DNA from 4 places in the Streptomyces sp. SL06 genome. Region 1 is predicted to be linked to each of the others. Evidence: riboswitches for the same ligand, from Rfam matches in the RefSeq annotation. Region 1 holds a riboswitch; each other region holds the start of a gene.
What was found. A riboswitch is a leader RNA that binds a small molecule or an ion and turns the genes downstream of it on or off. The one in region 1 is predicted to bind cyclic di-AMP.
Positions count from the first base shown of each region.

Region 1 (4,203 bases):
AGTCGTAGTACGGGGCGCTCTGGAAGAAGGAGATCAGCTCGGCCGGGCCGACGACCCCGCCGAGCGGTGCCTTCTTCGCGGTGGCGCGCAGCTTGAGCCACTGCTCCTGGACCTTGGCGCGGGTGTCGCCGAGGTGGAAGGTCGCGTCGTTCTTCGCGACCCAGTCCTGCCAGTCCCGCCAGCGCTGCTCGAAGGCGATGTCCTGGCCCAGGTTGGCCTGGTACCAGATCTTGTCGCGGGAGGGGTTGACGACGCTGTCGACGACCATGCGGCGCACGTGGTCGGGGAAGAGGGTGCCGTAGACCGCGCCGAGGTAGGTGCCGTAGGAGACGCCGAGGTAGTTGAGCTTCTGCTCGCCGAGTGCGGCGCGGATGACGTTGAGGTCGCGCGCGGTGTTCGGCGTGGTCATGTGCGGGAGCATCTCGCCGCTGCGCTCCCGGCAGCCCTCGGCGTACTCGCGGGCGAGCTTGCGCTGGGCGCGCTTGTCGGCCTCGGAGTCGGGCACGGGGTCGGCCTTGGGCGCCTTGACGAACTCCTGGGGGTCGGCGCAGGAGATCGGGGCGGAGTTGCCGACGCCGCGCGGGTCGAAGCCGACGAAGTCGTACGCCTTGGCGGTGTTGGCCCACAGGGCGTTGTTTCCGGTCACGCGGGTGGGGAAGCGCAGGCCGGAGCCGCCCGGTCCGCCGGGGTTGTAGACGAGGGCGCCCTGGCGCTCGGACTTGGTGCCGGTGGCGGCGACGCGGTCGACGGCGAGCCTGATCTGCTTGCCGTACGGCTTGGCGTAGTCGAGCGGCACCGTGACGTAGCCGCACTGGATCGGCTTCGGCAGGTTCCAGTCGGCGGGGCAGTCCTGCCAGTCGACGCCGGCCCTCGCGGCGCGGGCGGCGGCGACGGCGGCGCCGTGGGCCTCGCGGTCGTGGCCGTACGCGTGAGCGGTGGCCGGTGCGGCGCCGGCGGCGGGCGCCGAGACGGTGCCGGCCACCAGCATGGCGGTGACCAGCGCCCCGGCCGAGCCGAACACCGTCGTCCTGCGCCGCAGTCTGCTCTTCCTCAAGGGGCCTCCCCCGTACGTGTTCGCGACAAGTACGGGGATCCTCTCGGCTGTGGGTTTCCTGAGAACAGGGCCAGTACTACTTCTTTGCCAACCCGATAAACGGAGAGGGGCGTTCGATCGGCGGGAACCCGGCCCCGGGGGACGGCCGTTGCCCGGATGCCGAAACGGACCAAAAGGCGTACCCCCTTTCGGTGTAGGAACACCTCCGATTCACGACCCGTCGAGGTTGCGCGATCCGCGCACCCCAGGAGCCGAACGAACCGCTTAACCGCTGGTCCGGGGGTCGCCGGCGTCCTCGACGGCGGTTCGAACGCGGGGGCGTCCACCCGAACGGCTGAGTGGTGAGTAACAACACAAAGGCCACGTTCCGTTGGGAATTTCCCATTCGGCGAGACAAGATCCGTGACTGACGACAAGCCCCCGCCACAGCGGCGGGGCGGTCCGGGCGGACGCCGAGTCCTGCCGCCGTCCGGACGCCGGGTCGACAGGAAGTGGATCGGCAGGAGTGGAGGACCCGAGCACGACGGGTCGCCGGAACGGTCATCTCCGCGAGAGAGGCACCGGGCCGCGCAGCCCTTGGGGTGAAGCCGCACTCGTGCGGCCGGGCAACTTCGCCAGCCCGAATCCGACAGGTCATCCTTCACAGGCGGCTGACGAAGGGTTGCGCATGTCCGCGCTCAATCGTGTCCCGTCCCTGATGGCTCGTGCCGGTACGGCCTCGGCCCTCACCCTCGCCGCGGTGGGCGGCTCCGTCGTGGTTCCCGGTCTCGCCTCCGAGGCGACCGCGGCGACCCATGCGACGAAGGCCCTCAAGATCGCGGCCTCCAAGAAGGGCGCCCCGTACGCGTGGGGCGCCACCGGACCGGGCAGGTTCGACTGCTCCGGGTTGACGCTCTACTCGTTCAAGAAGGCCGGCAAGCAACTGCCGCGCACCGCGGCCCAGCAGTACAACAAGACCCGCCACATCTCCGCCGGCAGCCGCAAGGCCGGGGACCTGGTGTTCTTCCACTCGGGCAGGAGTGTCTACCACGTCGGCATCTACGCCGGTCAGGGCAAGATCTGGCACGCCCCGAAGACCGGGGACGTGGTCCGGCTGCAGAAGATCTGGACGAGGAGCGTCTTGTACGGCCGGGTCAAGTAGCCCGCCCGCGGGGGTGAGGGCGTCCCGACGCGCCGTCACCCCTCGGTGCGGCACGCACGAAGGGTGCGGCCGGTGGCTCACCGGCCGGGCTCCTGACCCCCTTGCCCCACCGCCTGCCCCGCTCCCCGGCCCACGGCGGTGGCCGGCTCGGGGGGTGCCGGCCGGCCCGGCGGCGTCCAGGGCAGCTCGACGGAGATGGTCTTGCCGCCCTCGCGGGTGGGCCGGACTCGCAGCCTGCCGCCGCACTCCGCCGTCAGCCAGCGGATGATCACCATGCCCCGGCCGTTGTCCTGCTGGACGGCGGCCGGCAGGCGTTTGGGGAAGCGCGGATGGCTGTCGGTGACGCCGATGCGCAGTCGTTCGTCACGTTCGAGGACGAGGTCCACCGTGAAGGTGGGTGACTGTCCGAACGTGTGTTGGACGGCGTTGGTCGTCAGCTCGGAGACGATGAGCCGCACGGTTTCGGACACGTCGGTGTCCGCCGGCAGGCCCCACTCCACCAGTGTGCCGACCACGTAGGTACGCGCGGCGGCCACCGAAGCGGGATCGCTCGGCAGAGTGACGGATGCTTCCAGATGGTCTGCCATGGCGAGGTCGTCCCTTTCTCACGGGACCGCAGTCCGACACGGAGCGGATGGTTCGAGTACGGTCCCGGACTGGTGCTTCGCCGCCAGAGTGCCATCACCGGACCGTGAAGGGCGGCGATCCACCAAGATATGCATATATCTGTCGCTCGAAGCGGTGAACTCTGCGACGGCAGAGCGTATTTGGGCGGCTCATAAGGAGTAAGGGAGTGGCCCATGCAGCACGGCCCCGTGGTGCGCCGTCGGAAGCTGGGTGCGGAACTGCGCGCCCTGCGCACGTCCGCGGGCATCACCAGCGGTGAGGCGGCGCGGCTGGTGGGCTGGCACCAGTCGAAGGTCAGCCGGATCGAGACCGGGACGAGCGGCGCGAAACCGGACGACGTGCGGTCACTGCTCGACGCCTACGGCGTGGCCGACGAGCAGTTGCGGGAACTGCTGGTGATGCTGGCGGGCTCCGACGACCCGGGGGGCCGCAACCACTGGTGGCACGCCTATCGCGGGGTGCTGCCGCCGACGTACCGCGACTTCATCAGCCTGGAGTCCCAGGCGAGCGCGATGCGCACCCTCGAGACGACGGTCGTCCCCGGCCTTCTCCAGACACCGGAGTACGCCCGCGCGGTGACGCGGGCCGCGGTGGACGGGCTGCCGGAGGAACGGCTGGACACGCTGGTGGAGGTCCGGCTGGCCCGGCAGGACGTGCTGCGGGCAGACTCGCCGCTGAAGCTGAGCGCGGTCCTGGACGAGTCGGTGCTGCGCCGGGAGGTGGGCGGGCCCGGGGTCATGGCCCGTCAGCTGGGACGACTGGCCGAGGCCGCGCGGCTGCCCCACGTCCGGCTGCAGATCCTGCCGTTTGCCGCCGGGGCGCACATCGGTGTCACCGGCCCTTTCGTAATCTTCTCCTTCTTGAGCACTTCTGACTTGGACGTGGTGGTTCTCGACCACCTGACGAGTAGCTTGCACCTCGAACGGAAAGAAGACCTAGAGGCCTATACCGAGGCCTTCAACACCCTTCTGATCCATGCCCTTTCGCCCGAGGACTCGTTGGACTTCATTGCCGCGACCGCGGCAGGCGCGTAAGGAGGCACCATGTCAGGCACCGTGTCCACACGTCCCCCGAACATCCGGTCCGGCACCGATCTGCCCGGTGTGCGATGGCGGCGCAGCAGCTACAGCACCGGGGCGAACAACTGCGTGGAGACGGCGCGGCCGGCGGCCGGCCCCTGGGCCGGACTGCTCGCCGTGCGCGACTCCAAGGACCCGGCCGGACCCGCCCTGCTCTTCTCCCCCGGGAGTTGGGCGTCGTTCACCGCCACGATCCACCGGGACTGACCCCGGCGGGTCGCCGGGCGACGCACGACCGTGTCCCGCCGACTCATGGTCGCGTTTCGCCGATCACCCGCACAGCACGTTCGATCTGTTCCCCG
Region 1 is NZ_JBSYOT010000002.1:6,226,360-6,230,562, reverse strand. It holds gene AC4IHM_RS28655 (alpha/beta hydrolase) at 1-1,054, opposite strand, end outside; cyclic di-AMP (ydaO/yuaA leader) riboswitch at 1,574-1,718, shown strand; gene AC4IHM_RS28650 (C40 family peptidase) at 1,722-2,195, shown strand; gene AC4IHM_RS28645 (ATP-binding protein) at 2,273-2,782, opposite strand; gene AC4IHM_RS28640 (helix-turn-helix domain-containing protein) at 2,996-3,856, shown strand; gene AC4IHM_RS28635 (DUF397 domain-containing protein) at 3,866-4,108, shown strand; gene AC4IHM_RS28630 (8-amino-7-oxononanoate synthase) at 4,152-4,203, opposite strand, start outside.

Region 2 (4,203 bases), 1.9 Mb from region 1:
ATTCCCGGGGAGCGGCAGGCCGAGTTGACGACCCACCTGCTGAACATCGACCCGCCGGACCACACGAGGCTGCGGCGGCTGGTCAGCAAGGCGTTCACACCCCGCCGGGTCGCCGAGTTCGCGCCCCGGGTGCGGGAACTCGCCGACGACCTCATCGACGGGTTCGCGGGCACCGGCTCCGCCGACCTGATCCACGAGTTCGCCTTCCCGCTGCCCATCTACGCCATCTGCGACCTGCTCGGCGTGCCCCGCGAGGACCAGGACGACTTCCGGGACTGGGCGGGCATGATGATCCGTCACGGCAAGGGCCCGCGGGGCGGAGTCGCGCGGTCGGTGAAGAAGATGCGCGCCTACCTCGCCGATCTCATCCACCGCAAGCGCGCGGCGCTGCCGCCCGAGCCGGGCCCCGGCGAGGACCTCATCTCCGGCCTGATCCGCGCCTCCGACCACGGTGAGCACCTCAGCGAGAACGAGGCCGCGGCGATGGCCTTCATCCTGCTGTTCGCGGGTTTCGAGACCACGGTCAACCTCATCGGCAACGGCACGTACGCCCTGCTCACCCAACCCGAGCAGCGGGCCCGCCTCCAGACCTCCCTCGCGGCCGGCGAGCGCGGCCTGCTGGAGACCGGGGTGGAGGAACTCCTGCGCTACGACGGACCGGTGGAGCTGGCCACCTGGCGCTTCGCCACCCGGCCGCTCACCATCGGCGGCGAGGCCATCGAGACCGGCGATCCCGTCCTCGTCGTCCTCGCCGCCGCCGACCGGGACCCGGAGCGGTTCACGGACCCCGACACCCTGGACCTCTCCCGCCGGGACACCCAGCACCTCGGGTACGGCCACGGCATCCACTACTGCCTCGGCGCCCCGCTCGCCCGGCTGGAGGGGCAGACCGCGCTGGCCACGCTCCTCACCCGGCTGCCGGATCTGCGCCTGGCCGGTGAACCGGCCGAACTGCGCCGCCGCGGCGGGCTCATCATGCGAGGTCTGCGAAGCTTGCCCGTCTCGTTCACACCGTCCGCGTCATCGTCCGGCAACGGTCCGTCGCCGACGGAAAAGTGACACACGCTCACCTCTGTGATCTTCACGTGATCTGTGCGGGATGAACTTGTGACAAGCGATCATCTGCCTATACCTTCACGGATCAGCGCGGTGTCGAGCGTCATCCACCGCGCGTCCCCGTCGTCTTGTGAAAGGTCGTCGCATGCTCTCCGGGAACGGTCGTCACCGCCGCCCCCGCCAGGCTCCCGCCCTGGTCGTCGCCGCCGGAGTGACCGGCTCCGCCATCGCGATCCCGCTCCTCGGCGCCACCGGCGCCCACGCGGCCGACGCGGCGACCTGGGACCGGGTCGCCGAGTGCGAGACCGGCGGAGCCTGGAGCGAGAACAGCGGCAACGGGTACTACGGCGGCCTCCAGCTGTCCCAGGACCTCTGGGAGCGCTACGGCGGACTCGACTACGCCCCGAGCGCCGACGAGGCCAGCCGCTCCCAGCAGATAAGAATCGCCGAGAAGATACACGCGGAGCGGGGCATCGCCGCCTGGCCGACCTGCGGCCTGGTCGCGGGTCTGGGCAGCGACCCGGCGGGCACGGGCGCGGCGGGTGACGACTCGTCGGCGGGAGCGGAGGGCTCGGGGGAGTCGGACGCCCCCGATGCGTCCGACTCGCCCGAGTCGTCGGGTTCGTCAGGTTCATCGGGCTCGTCGGGCTCGGCTTCCGAAGCGCCCTCTTCGTCCCCCTCGCCCTCTTCCTCGTCCGCTTCGTCCCCTTCTGATTCCTCGTCCGACGATGAGGATGAATCCACCAAGTCGGACACATCCCCTGAATCCGGCCTGTCCGCGAGCAGTGAACCCCGGGGCGCCGGCGGCTCGTCCAGCCCCGGCCGGCACCGCGGCGACAGCGCCGACGAGGGCTCGGCGGACGGACGTACGCCCGACTCGGGGCGGCACGCCTCGCGCGGCGAGAGTGACCCGCGGGAGGTCGCGGACGGCACCTACACCGTCCGCTCCGGCGACAGTCTCTGGGACATCGCCGACTCCCTCGGCCTCGACGGCGGATGGCGTGCGCTCTACACCGGCAACGAGAAGGTCGTCGGGGTCGACCCGGACCACATCCTGCCCGGTCAGACGCTCACGGTCCCGGGCGAATCAGACGAAAAGTAGAGGGAGTTCACGTCACGGTTCGGGATCGTATGTCCGTTTTGGATCTCGTGAGAGATAGGTCTCAGAAGCCGTGATCGTCTTTGAAAATCCGCGGAGGGCGTGGCTACGGTCAGGACCGCTCGCCATCGCGGGCTCCGGCTGCCGCAACGCCGAATCCTGCCAGCGGCCGTCCGGGAACAGTCGTCGCGTCAAGCGCCGCAGGCAGGAGCGGGGGACCCAAGGTAGGTGCCGCACCGGGCAGTTCGGCCGGTGCGGCTAGGGGTGAAGCCGAGTTCCGCGAGGAACCCGGCCGGGCAACTCAACCGGCCCGAACCCGACAGCTCACCTCGTAGGCGTCGGTGAGGGGATCAACCATGCTGTTTTCCGGCAAGGGCAAGCACCGCCGCCCGTCCAAGGCCACCCGCGTCATCGCCGTCGCCGGCGTCACCGGTGCCGCCGTCGCCGCCCCGCTGATGGCGGTCGGCAGCGCCTCCGCCGCCACCGGCTCCGAGTGGGACACCGTCGCCCAGTGCGAGTCCGGCGGCAACTGGTCCATAAACACCGGCAACGGTTACTACGGCGGCCTGCAGTTCTCCGCCTCCACCTGGGCCGCCTACGGCGGTACGCAGTACGCCTCCAGCGCCGACCGGGCGAGCAAGGCGCAGCAGATCGAGATCGCCGAGAAGGTCCTCGCGGGCCAGGGCAAGGGTGCCTGGCCGGTCTGCGGCACCGGCCTGTCGGGCGCCGCGTACACCGGCGGCGGCTCCACCAGCAGCCAGGGCGGCTCCTCGCAGAACTCCGGCAGCTCCTCCAGCGGTTCCAGCAGCTCCGGCGGCTCCAGCAGCTCCGAGAGCGCGCAGGGCCAGAGCAGCGGCTCCACCACCGAGCGCTCCACCGGGCAGAAGGCCTCCCGCTCCTCCGAGCGCCCGGCCGTCAAGAAGACCGTCACCACCCCGACCGGCAAGAAGGTCGAGAAGGGCGACGGCGAGTACAAGGTCGTCAAGGGCGACACCCTCAGCTCGATCGCCGAGGGCCACCACGTCAAGGGCGGCTGGGCGAAGCTGTTCAAGCTGAACGACGACATCGTCGACGACGCCGACCTGATCTACCCGGGCCAGCAGCTGCACCTCAAGTAGACCGCGGCGCCCCTGTCTCCCGCTCCGGTGCGTGTTCCCCCGTACGCACCGGGGCGGGATTTTCGCGCCTGTCCCGCCTCCGGGTCCGGCCCGGGTTGGGGGAGCGGATTTGTTTCGTTCGGAAACAATTTACTCTCGGTTCGGTCCGGCGGGCGGGCGATGGGCTGGCCGATCGCCCGGAGCCGGTTAGGCTCGTCCCGCAGAGCCGCTGCGGTCCTGCGGACCCGCGCGTCACACCGAAGCGTCACATTGAAGAAGGAGATGCTCGTGCCGTCCATCGACGTCGTCGTAGCCCGGGAAATCCTGGACTCCCGAGGCAACCCCACGGTCGAGGTCGAGGTCGGCCTCGACGACGGCAGCACGGGTCGTGCCGCCGTTCCCTCCGGCGCCTCCACGGGCGCCTTCGAGGCCATCGAGCTGCGGGACGGCGACCCCAACCGCTACCAGGGCAAGGGCGTCGAGAAGGCCGTCCTCGCCGTCATCGAGCAGATCGGCCCGGAGCTGGTCGGCTACGACGCCACCGAGCAGCGCCTGATCGACCAGGCCATGTTCGACCTGGACGCCACCGACAACAAGGGCTCGCTCGGCGCCAACGCCATCCTCGGCGTCTCCCTCGCCGTCGCCCACGCCGCCTCCGAGGCCAGCGACCTGCCGCTCTTCCGCTACCTGGGCGGCCCCAACGCGCACCTGCTGCCGGTGCCGATGATGAACATCCTGAACGGCGGCTCGCACGCCGACTCCAATGTGGACATCCAGGAGTTCATGATCGCTCCGATCGGCGCCGAGTCCTTCTCCGAGGCGCTGCGCTGGGGCGCCGAGGTCTACCACACGCTGAAGAAGGTCCTGAAGTCCAAGGGCCTGGCCACCGGCCTCGGCGACGAGGGCGGCTTCGCCCCGAACCTGGAGTCCAACCGCGCCGCGCTCGACCTC
Region 2 is NZ_JBSYOT010000002.1:4,326,531-4,330,733, forward strand. It holds gene AC4IHM_RS19830 (cytochrome P450 family protein) at 1-1,059, shown strand, start outside; gene AC4IHM_RS19835 (transglycosylase family protein) at 1,202-2,158, shown strand; cyclic di-AMP (ydaO/yuaA leader) riboswitch at 2,342-2,508, shown strand; gene AC4IHM_RS19840 (transglycosylase family protein) at 2,512-3,273, shown strand; partial or broken gene eno (phosphopyruvate hydratase) at 3,541-4,203, shown strand, end outside.
Region 2: linked by a shared signal. The riboswitch ahead of AC4IHM_RS19840 (transglycosylase family protein) and the one ahead of AC4IHM_RS28650 (C40 family peptidase) in region 1 are both predicted to bind cyclic di-AMP.

Region 3 (4,203 bases), 3.3 Mb from region 1:
CCGCCCGAGCGTCCCTGGCGTACCGGACGGTGTCCCGCCGCGCCTGCTCCAGCGCGGGGTGGGCGCGCAGCAGGCGCAGCGCCTGTGCGAGCCGCGCGTCGTCGCTCAGGTCGGAGTCGAGCAGCTCGCACAGGGCGATGTCCTCGGCGAGCCCCAGCCGGTCCGCCCGCTCGCGCAGCCGCAGCACCGGCAGGGTGGGGATGCCCTCGCGCAGGTCGGTGCCGGGTGTCTTGCCCGACTCGTGGGAGTCGGAGGCGATGTCCAGTACGTCGTCCGCGAGCTGGAAGGCGACGCCGAGCCGCTCGCCGTACTGGGTCAGCACGCTCACGACCGTCTCGTCGGCGCCGGACATCATCGCGCCGAACCGGCAGGCGACCGCCACCAGCGAGCCCGTCTTGCCGCCCAGCACGTCCAGGTAGTGGTCGACCGGGTCCCGCCCGTCCTGGGGTCCCGCCGTCTCCAGGATCTGGCCGGTGACCAGCCGCTCGAACGCGAGGGCCTGCACGCGGACCGCCTCGGGCCCGAGGTCGGCGAGGATCTGCGAGGCGCGGGCGAACAGGAAGTCGCCGGTGAGGACCGCGACCGAGTTGTCCCAGCGGGTGTTCGCGCTGGCCACTCCGCGCCGCACGGCGGCCTCGTCCATCACGTCGTCGTGGTACAGCGTGGCGAGGTGGGTCAGCTCCACGACCACGGCCGCGGGCACGACCCCGGGGGCGTAGGGGTCGCCGAACTGGGACGCGAGCATCACCAGCAGCGGACGGAACCGTTTGCCGCCGGCGCGCACCAGGTGCTGGGCGGCCTCCGTGATGAAGGGCACCTCGCTTTTGGTTGCCTCAAGCAACCCTTCCTCGACAGCAACCAATCCGGCCTGGACATCGGCTTCCAGAGCCTGGTCCCGCACGCTCAGCCCGAACGGCCCGACGACGGTCACGAGGGGTCTCCTGTCTGCTGGTGTCCACTGGCGATTACCTGGTATGTCGATAGGTCGCTGCCACCACTCAAGTCAGCGTATCCGGTCACGTTTCGATCACCGCTAGCGCCCGCCGTTACAGGCCGGTCGGTATCGGATCATGAGCGGTATGCCTTTGATCAGGTGATATGAGCAGATATTGGCCGATATTTTCGAGGGCCCGCGAGCCGGGGCGCGCGCGGGCCGGACGTCACCACCGAAGATCCCATCACTCCCCCCAGCGGCCCGCACTCCGAGAACGTCACCCATCGGCGTCCGCACCCACCCTCCCGCTTCCGAACGCATGCCCGCACAACGGAACGGGATGCCGGGCGAAGCATTCCCGGGCCGGGGGCGGTTGGCTCACACTTAGACCTAATGCCCGATTTGCCATGCTTGTTGGGCCCCGTGAGTTGGCTCACTCCGTTCCGCCCGCGGGCAACCCCGCCGCAACCTGTGCCCCGCCTTTGCCCCGCAAGCGAGTTGAGCCTTGGCACCCGCAAAGGATCAAGTGCCCCAAACAGTCCAAACCAAGGTCAACATGGGTGTCGGGTGATTCCCGCACTTGTTCCGGACATGTGCTCTCGCATACGTTCCCGGCCTGTCGGGCGGACGCCGAATCCTGCCACCGCCCGAACGCACTGTCATCCATCCAACAAACTCGCAGGCAGGAGCGGGGGACCCAGGTAAGTCGCCGCGCCGGTCACCACCGGAGCGGCTCGGGGTGAAGCCGTGCCCGTCAGGGCCCGGCCGGGCACCTCCCCGCCCGAACCCGACAGCTCACCTCGCAGGCGTAAGGAGAGGGATTCCGCATGTCTGCCAACGGTCACAACCGTCCCGCCCGGACCGCTCGCATCGCCCGCAGGCTCGCCGTGGCCGGCACCGGTGCCGCGGTGCTCGCCCTGCCGCTCATCGGCGCCACCGGCGCGTCCGCGGCCACCCCGGCCGCCGCCACCCCCGCCGCGGCCACGGTGGCGACGACGTACCCGAACACCCTCGACGGCTGGATCCGCGAGTCGCTCGACATCATGGCCCAGCACGGCATCCCCGGGTCGTACGAGGGCATTCACCGCAACATCATGCGGGAGTCGTCCGGCAACCCGCTCGCCATCAACAACTGGGACATCAACGCCGTCAACGGCACCCCGTCCAAGGGCCTGCTCCAGGTGATCGACCCGACCTTCCAGGCGTACCACGTGGAGGGCACCTCCTGGGACCCCTACGACCCGGTCGCCAACATCACCGCGGCCTGCAACTACGCGGCCGACCGCTACGGCTCGATGGACAACGTCTTCAGCGCGTACTGAGCCGTACCCGCGCACCGGCCGCACGTGAGACCGCGGCCTGCCTAGGAAGTACCGAAGATCCGATCGAGGACGACGGCCACGCCGTCGTCCTCGTTCGTCGTGGTGACCTCGTCGGCCACCGCCTTGAGTTCGGGGTGGGCGCCGGCCATGGCGACGCCGTGCGCCGCCCAGTCGAACATGGGGATGTCGTTGGGCATGTCCCCGAAGGCGATGGTGCGCCGCCGGCTCAGCCCGAGGTGCTCGGCGGCCAGCGCCAGGCCGGTCGCCTTGGTGATGCCGCAGGGCTGGAGTTCCACCGTCCCGGGACCCGACATCGTGACCGTCGCAAGGGAGCCGACCACCGCGCGCGCGGTCACCGCCAACTCGTCGTCGGTCAGGTCGGGGTGGCGCAGCAGCACCTTGCTGATCGGCGTGCGCCACAACTCCTCGCGCCGCTCGACCCGCACCGCGGGCAGCGTCGGGTGGGGCATCAGGTACTCCGGCTCGATGAGCGTCAGGCCGTCGACGCCGTCCTGGTCGACCGCGGCGTGCACCTGGCCCACCTCGGCCTCGATCTTGCCGAGCGCGGTCTCGGCCAGTTCCCGGTCCAGGGTGACCGACCACAGCATCCGGTGCGCGCCGGCGTCGTACACCTGCGCGCCCTGTCCGCACACCGCGAGCCCCGTGCAGCCGAGGGCGTCGAGCAGGGGACGCACCCGCGGCGCCGGCCGCCCCGTCACCACCAGATGCCGCGCACCGGCCCCGGCCGCCCGCGCCAGCGCGGCCAGCGACCGGTCGGAGACGGTGTCGTCGCCGCGGAGCAGCGTGCCGTCGAGATCGGTGGCGACGAGTGAATATGCGGTGCGGTCCATGATCAGAGAATACGGACACCGCACCTGTCCGACTCACCCGCGACCGCTTCCGAGCGAGGACGCGGCGAGTTGGTTCGAGTGCGCTCAAGGACGTACGAACATGTCCGAAACCTGGCACATCATCGGCTAAACCCGGTTGAGGGCCTGTGCACCGGTTGGCGACAACACGCTCCGCCACCTACCGGCCGGGCGGCCCCCGGAGGTACCTTCCTGTTGTCCATGGGGGGACTTGATCGGGGGGTCGGGTTGAACAGCGGACGTGTGCGTGTGCTCAGGCCGCAGGAGCTGGGCGAGGGGGAGCGGGAGCACTGGCGCGAGCTGCGCGCCAAGTCGACGGCGCCGCGCAACCCGTTCATGGAACCGGAGTTCACCGACGCCGTGGGCCGGGTACGGCCGCGGGCACGGGTGGCGGTGGTGTACGAGGGCGGCGAGGCGGCCGGCTTCCTGCCGCACGAGCACGGACTACTGGGCCGCGGCCGGGCGATCGGGCTCGGGGTGTCGGACTGCCAGGGCGCCGTGCTGTGCCCCGGCCTCGCCCCCGACACCCGCGAACTGCTGCGGGCCTGCTCCCTGTCGAGCTTCGCCTTCGACAACCTGGAGGCCGAGCAGAGCCTGTTCGCGCCGCACGCCGCCGAGGAGCACGCCACCTACGTCATCGACGTGGCCAACGGGTACGAGGCGTACGAGAGCGTACTGCGCGCCCAGTCCCCCAAGTTCCTGAAGACCACCCTCGCCAAGGAGCGCAGGCTCGGCCGCCGGGCCGGGGAGGTCCGCTTCGTGTTCGACGAGCGCGATCCGGCCGCGCTGCGCACGCTCATGGCGTGGAAGTCGGCGCAGTACCGCAGGACGGGACGCCGGGACCGGTTCGCACAGGAGTGGATCACCCGGCTGGTCGGGCGGCTCGCCGAGACCCGGGCGCCGCAGTGCGCGGGCACGCTGTCCGTGCTCTACGCCGCCGGCCGGCCGGTGGCCGCCCACTTCGGGCTGCGCTCGGCGACCGTGCTGGCCTGCTGGTTCCCGGCGTACGACCCGGACTTCGCCAAGTACTCGCCGGGTCTGGTCCTGCATCTGCGCATGGCCGAGGCAGCGGCCGCCG
Region 3 is NZ_JBSYOT010000002.1:2,938,320-2,942,522, forward strand. It holds gene AC4IHM_RS13340 (polyprenyl synthetase family protein) at 1-931, opposite strand, end outside; cyclic di-AMP (ydaO/yuaA leader) riboswitch at 1,592-1,757, shown strand; gene AC4IHM_RS13345 (transglycosylase SLT domain-containing protein) at 1,762-2,256, shown strand; gene AC4IHM_RS13350 (HAD family hydrolase) at 2,298-3,107, opposite strand; gene AC4IHM_RS13355 (GNAT family N-acetyltransferase) at 3,327-4,203, shown strand, end outside.
Region 3: linked by a shared signal. The riboswitch ahead of AC4IHM_RS13345 (transglycosylase SLT domain-containing protein) and the one ahead of AC4IHM_RS28650 (C40 family peptidase) in region 1 are both predicted to bind cyclic di-AMP.

Region 4 (4,203 bases), 5.4 Mb from region 1:
GGACAGGAAGGTGGCCGCCATGGCCCGCGTATCCCTCACCCCGCCCCGGACGTTTTTCCTGCGTGCGATGGAGTGGTACTCCCGCCGCGTCTACGGCAAGGTCCTCGACCCCGGCAAGGCGCTCGCGCACAACCCGCGCGTGCTCCGGGGCTACCTGCGGTTCGAGCGTTCGGTGGCCGGGTGGAACCGGCTGGACTCCGAGCTGAAGGCGCTCGCCGTGATGGCCTCGGCGGCCTCGATCGGCTGCTCCTGGTGCATGGACTTCGGCTACTGGGAGAGCGCCGAGCGCGGCATGGACCCGCGCAGGCTCCGTGACGTGCCGGTGTGGCGGGAGAGCGACGTCTACACGCCGCTGGAGCGGGACGTCATGGAGTACGCCGAGGCGATGACGGCGACTCCGCCCACCGTGGGCGACGATCTCGCCGAACGGCTGCGTGCCCGGCTCGGCGAGCCCGCGTTCGTGGAGCTGACGGCCATGGTCGCCGTGGAGAACCTGCGCTCCCGCATGAACTCGGCGCTCGGCCTGACCAGCCAGGGCTTCAAGGACTCCTGCGACCTGCCCGCGGCGGGGCGCGCGGGCGCGGCCGGCGCCACGACGGACTGAGCCGCGCCCGCCACCGGTGTTCCGCACCCCGCGTCCCGCGGCGGCCGTCAGGCCACCGCCTCGATCCGGGTCCTGATGTCGTCCGGCGACAGCGTCCCCTTGGCGATCACATGGTCGCCCGAGGACTCGCCGCGCAGCCGGCGTCCGATCCACGGCACCAGGTACTCGCGTGCCCAGTGCACGTCGTCGCGCCGCACGTCCAGCGTGCCGCGGGGCGGCAGGGGCGGCCAGGGCTGGTCCGGGTCGGCCGGGACGCGCAGGCCGAGGGCCTGGCCGGCGCGCAGCGCCACGCGCGTGTGGCCCTCCGGCGACAGGTGCAGCCGGTCGGCGTCCCACGCCCTGCGGTCCTGGACGCTCCTGAGCGACCACAGGTCGAGCACCGGGCAGCCGTAGCGGTCGGCGATCGCGCGGACATGCCCGTTGTACGTGGCGATCTTGCCGCGCAGACGCTTGAGGACGGGCACTCCGCGGGTGTCGAACCCGGTCGTCACGAGGACCGTGCCGGCGGCGGAGTCCAGCGCGGCCACCGCCCGTTCGAACCGCTCGGCCACTTCGTCGGGGTCGGTGCCGGGGCGCAGGATGTCGTTGCCGCCGGCGGCGAAGGAGACCAGGTCCGGCGCGAGTTCGGCGACCCGCGGGATCTGTTCCGTCACGATCTGGTCGAGGAGCCTGCCGCGCACGGCGAGGTTCGTGTAGGTGAAATCGCCCTCGGGGCGCCGGTCCGCGAGCAGTACGGCGAACCGGTCGGCCCAGCCGACGTACGCCCCGTCGGGTCCGGGGTCGCCGACGCCTTCGGTGAAGCTGTCCCCCACCGCCACGTACGACCCGATCACTGCTCTGCTGCCACTCTTCGAATCGTCTGCCACATCGGCCCATGATTCACCCTGGAATGTGACCTACGCGACCGTAGGAAGGGATTGACGTGCGGTGATAAAGGCCACTCCTAAAGTGTTCGTCAATTCAGGAATAACGCCGAAGGCCGGACCCGGGGATCGGGGTCCGGCCTTCGGTGGTGCGCGGGCGGCGCCGCGATCTCCGTCAGACGGAGACGCCGTGCGAGCGCAGGTAGGCCAGCGGGTCCACGTCCGAGCCGTAGTTCGGCGTGGTGCGGATCTCGAAGTGCAGGTGCGGGCCGGTCACGTTGCCGGTGGCACCCGAGAGGCCGACCTGCTGGCCCACCGTCACCGTCTGGCCGGCCGAGACGGAGAGCGAGGAGAGGTGGGCGTACTGGGCGTAGTAGCCGTCGGCGAGCTGGATGACGACCTGGTTGCCGTACGCGCCGCCCCAGCCCGCGGAGACGACCGTGCCCGCGCCGACGGCCTTCAGCGAGGTGCCGGTCGGGACGACGAAGTCCGTGCCGGTGTGGTAGCCGCTGGACCACATGCTGCCGGACTGGTGGTAGGGGGTACCGACGCTGCCGCTGACCACGGGCTTGGTGTAGCCGCTGGTGGTGGCGGCGGACTGGGCGGTCGTGTTGGAGGACTCGGACGACTCGGACGCCTTGGACGACTTGGATGTCTCGGACGTTCTCGGAGGCGGGCTTCTCCTCCTCGGCCGGCTTCGCGGTCGCCGGCTTCTGCGACGTGGCGGCCCCGCCGTCGATCGAGAGCTTCAGGCCCGGGTGGATCAGCGAGGGGTCCGATCCGACGGCCTCGCGGTTGTCCGAGTAGAGCTTCTTCCAGCCGCCGTCGACATGCTGCTCGTTGGCTATCTTCGCAAGGTAGTCACCGCTGCGCACGGTGTACGTGCGTGCGGCGGACTTCTTCTCGGCGCTGTTCGCGGCGGCCTGCTTCGCCGTCGTCGGAGCCGTCGTCGAAATGGACCGCGCGGCCTGCTCGGAAACCGAGTGGGCGGGAGCGGCGTGGGCACCGGCGGCGCCCATCAGCGGAAGAGCGAGCGCGGCGCCACCGGTTCCGGCGACGGCGATGGTGCGGGTCAGGCGCATGGCCCTGGTACGGCGGTGCTTACCCTTCGCGGGCATGGTGAATTCCTCTCCGGCGCCTGCGAGGTGAGCTGTCGGGTGCGAGCTGGAGATGCCCGGCCGCGCCGAAACGCGGCTTTACCCCAAGCCGTTCCGGGAACCGGAACAGGCAGTTGTACCTGTGGGTCCCCCGCTCCTGCCGTATACGGGTGGTGGACGAGTAGATGCTCCGGTCGGCGGCAGGATTAGGCGTCCGTCCGGATCGGTGGTGAACGTAAGCGACCAGGACGCACAGGGACAAGCGAAAGGTTCCACGGGCGGCTGTTCCGGTTGATCCTTTATGGGAATCGCCGGTCACACTCCGTCGATTCGGGGAATGGCGTTTCATGTGAACAGCCTTGAAAACCGGCAGAATTACGTGAGCATGACGGGCAACGCACGGTCACGGATATGACGCTGCTCACGCGCTGCTTCCCCACCCCCTCTCATTCCAGGGCCAGTTATCACTAAAGCGCCAATTCGGGCAGAAGTCCGCTTACCCTCCCCAATGCCCTGTGGACAACCGGCTGCCGGGCACAGCCCATGCCGTATCGTCGGGTGGTGCCCGTCGGCGAACAGCGCTGGTGGGGCTGAGTGGGAGGAGTCCCCGTGACGCAGCAGGTCCCGTCGACCGAACCCGAGCTGGCCGGGGTGCGCAACTTCCGCGATGTGGGCGGACTGCCGACCGTGGACGGGCGGCGGGTGCGCGAAGGGGTGCTGTTCCGCAGCGGTCACCTGGCGCACGCCACGGGAGAGGACGCCGCGTTCCTGTCCTCGCTGGGCCTGCACACGATCTTCGACTTCCGCAACGCGGCCGACCAGAAGCTGGAGGGCCCGGACGTCGGGCTGCGGGGCGTGCGCAATGTGAACCTGCCGCTGAGCGACCCGGCCGACGGCGCGGAGTTCTGGAAGATGGTCCGCGACGGCGACCTCGACCAGCTGCGCGAGATCCTGGCGGGCAGCAAGGGTGCCGACCGGATGATCGGCTCCTACCGCACGATCATCAAGGAGCGTACGGCGGAGCACTCCCTGGTGCTGCACTCGCTCGCCGAGGACAGCGTCCCCGCGCTGATGCACTGCGCGGCCGGCAAGGACCGCGCGGGCCTGTCGATCGCCATCACCCTGCTTGCCCTGGGCGTCGAGCGCGATGCGGTCGTCGACGACTACCTGAAGTCGAACGCCACGCACCGCCGCTACAAGGTGCGCCGCAGCGGCTCCGCCGCCTCCGCCTACTCCCCCGAGGTCATGGAGCTGCTCAGTCCGCTGTTCGACGCGCGCGCCGAGTACCTGACGGCGGCCCTCGACACCGTCGAGGAGACCTGGGGCGGGGTGGACGCCTACCTGGAGCGGGGTCTGCGGCTCGCACCGCAGACCCGGGAGCGGCTGCGCGAGCGGCTGCTCGACTGAACCACCCGCTGGCGGGCGGCCGCTATTTGGCCCCGACCTCGAACAGCAGGTAGAGGAAGGCGCCGAAGACGTGCCCCAGGGCGATGTAGACGATGAGGCGCACCCACAGGGCGCGTGGGAACTTCTCCTGCATGGCGCTCATGGCATCTCTCCGGCGGTGAGGTGGTTCGGCGTGGTGGCGGGTCCCAGACACAGGGCCGCCGTCGGGCTCTGCAGCAGGGTGTGGACGAAG
Region 4 is NZ_JBSYOT010000002.1:874,603-878,805, forward strand. It holds gene AC4IHM_RS03855 (carboxymuconolactone decarboxylase family protein) at 20-604, shown strand; gene AC4IHM_RS03860 (SGNH/GDSL hydrolase family protein) at 652-1,437, opposite strand; partial or broken gene AC4IHM_RS03865 (M23 family metallopeptidase) at 1,643-2,585, opposite strand; cyclic di-AMP (ydaO/yuaA leader) riboswitch at 2,588-2,750, opposite strand; gene AC4IHM_RS03870 (tyrosine-protein phosphatase) at 3,174-3,971, shown strand; gene AC4IHM_RS03875 (DUF6126 family protein) at 3,994-4,113, opposite strand; gene AC4IHM_RS03880 (helix-turn-helix domain-containing protein) at 4,110-4,203, opposite strand, start outside.
Region 4: linked by a shared signal. The riboswitch ahead of AC4IHM_RS03865 (M23 family metallopeptidase) and the one ahead of AC4IHM_RS28650 (C40 family peptidase) in region 1 are both predicted to bind cyclic di-AMP.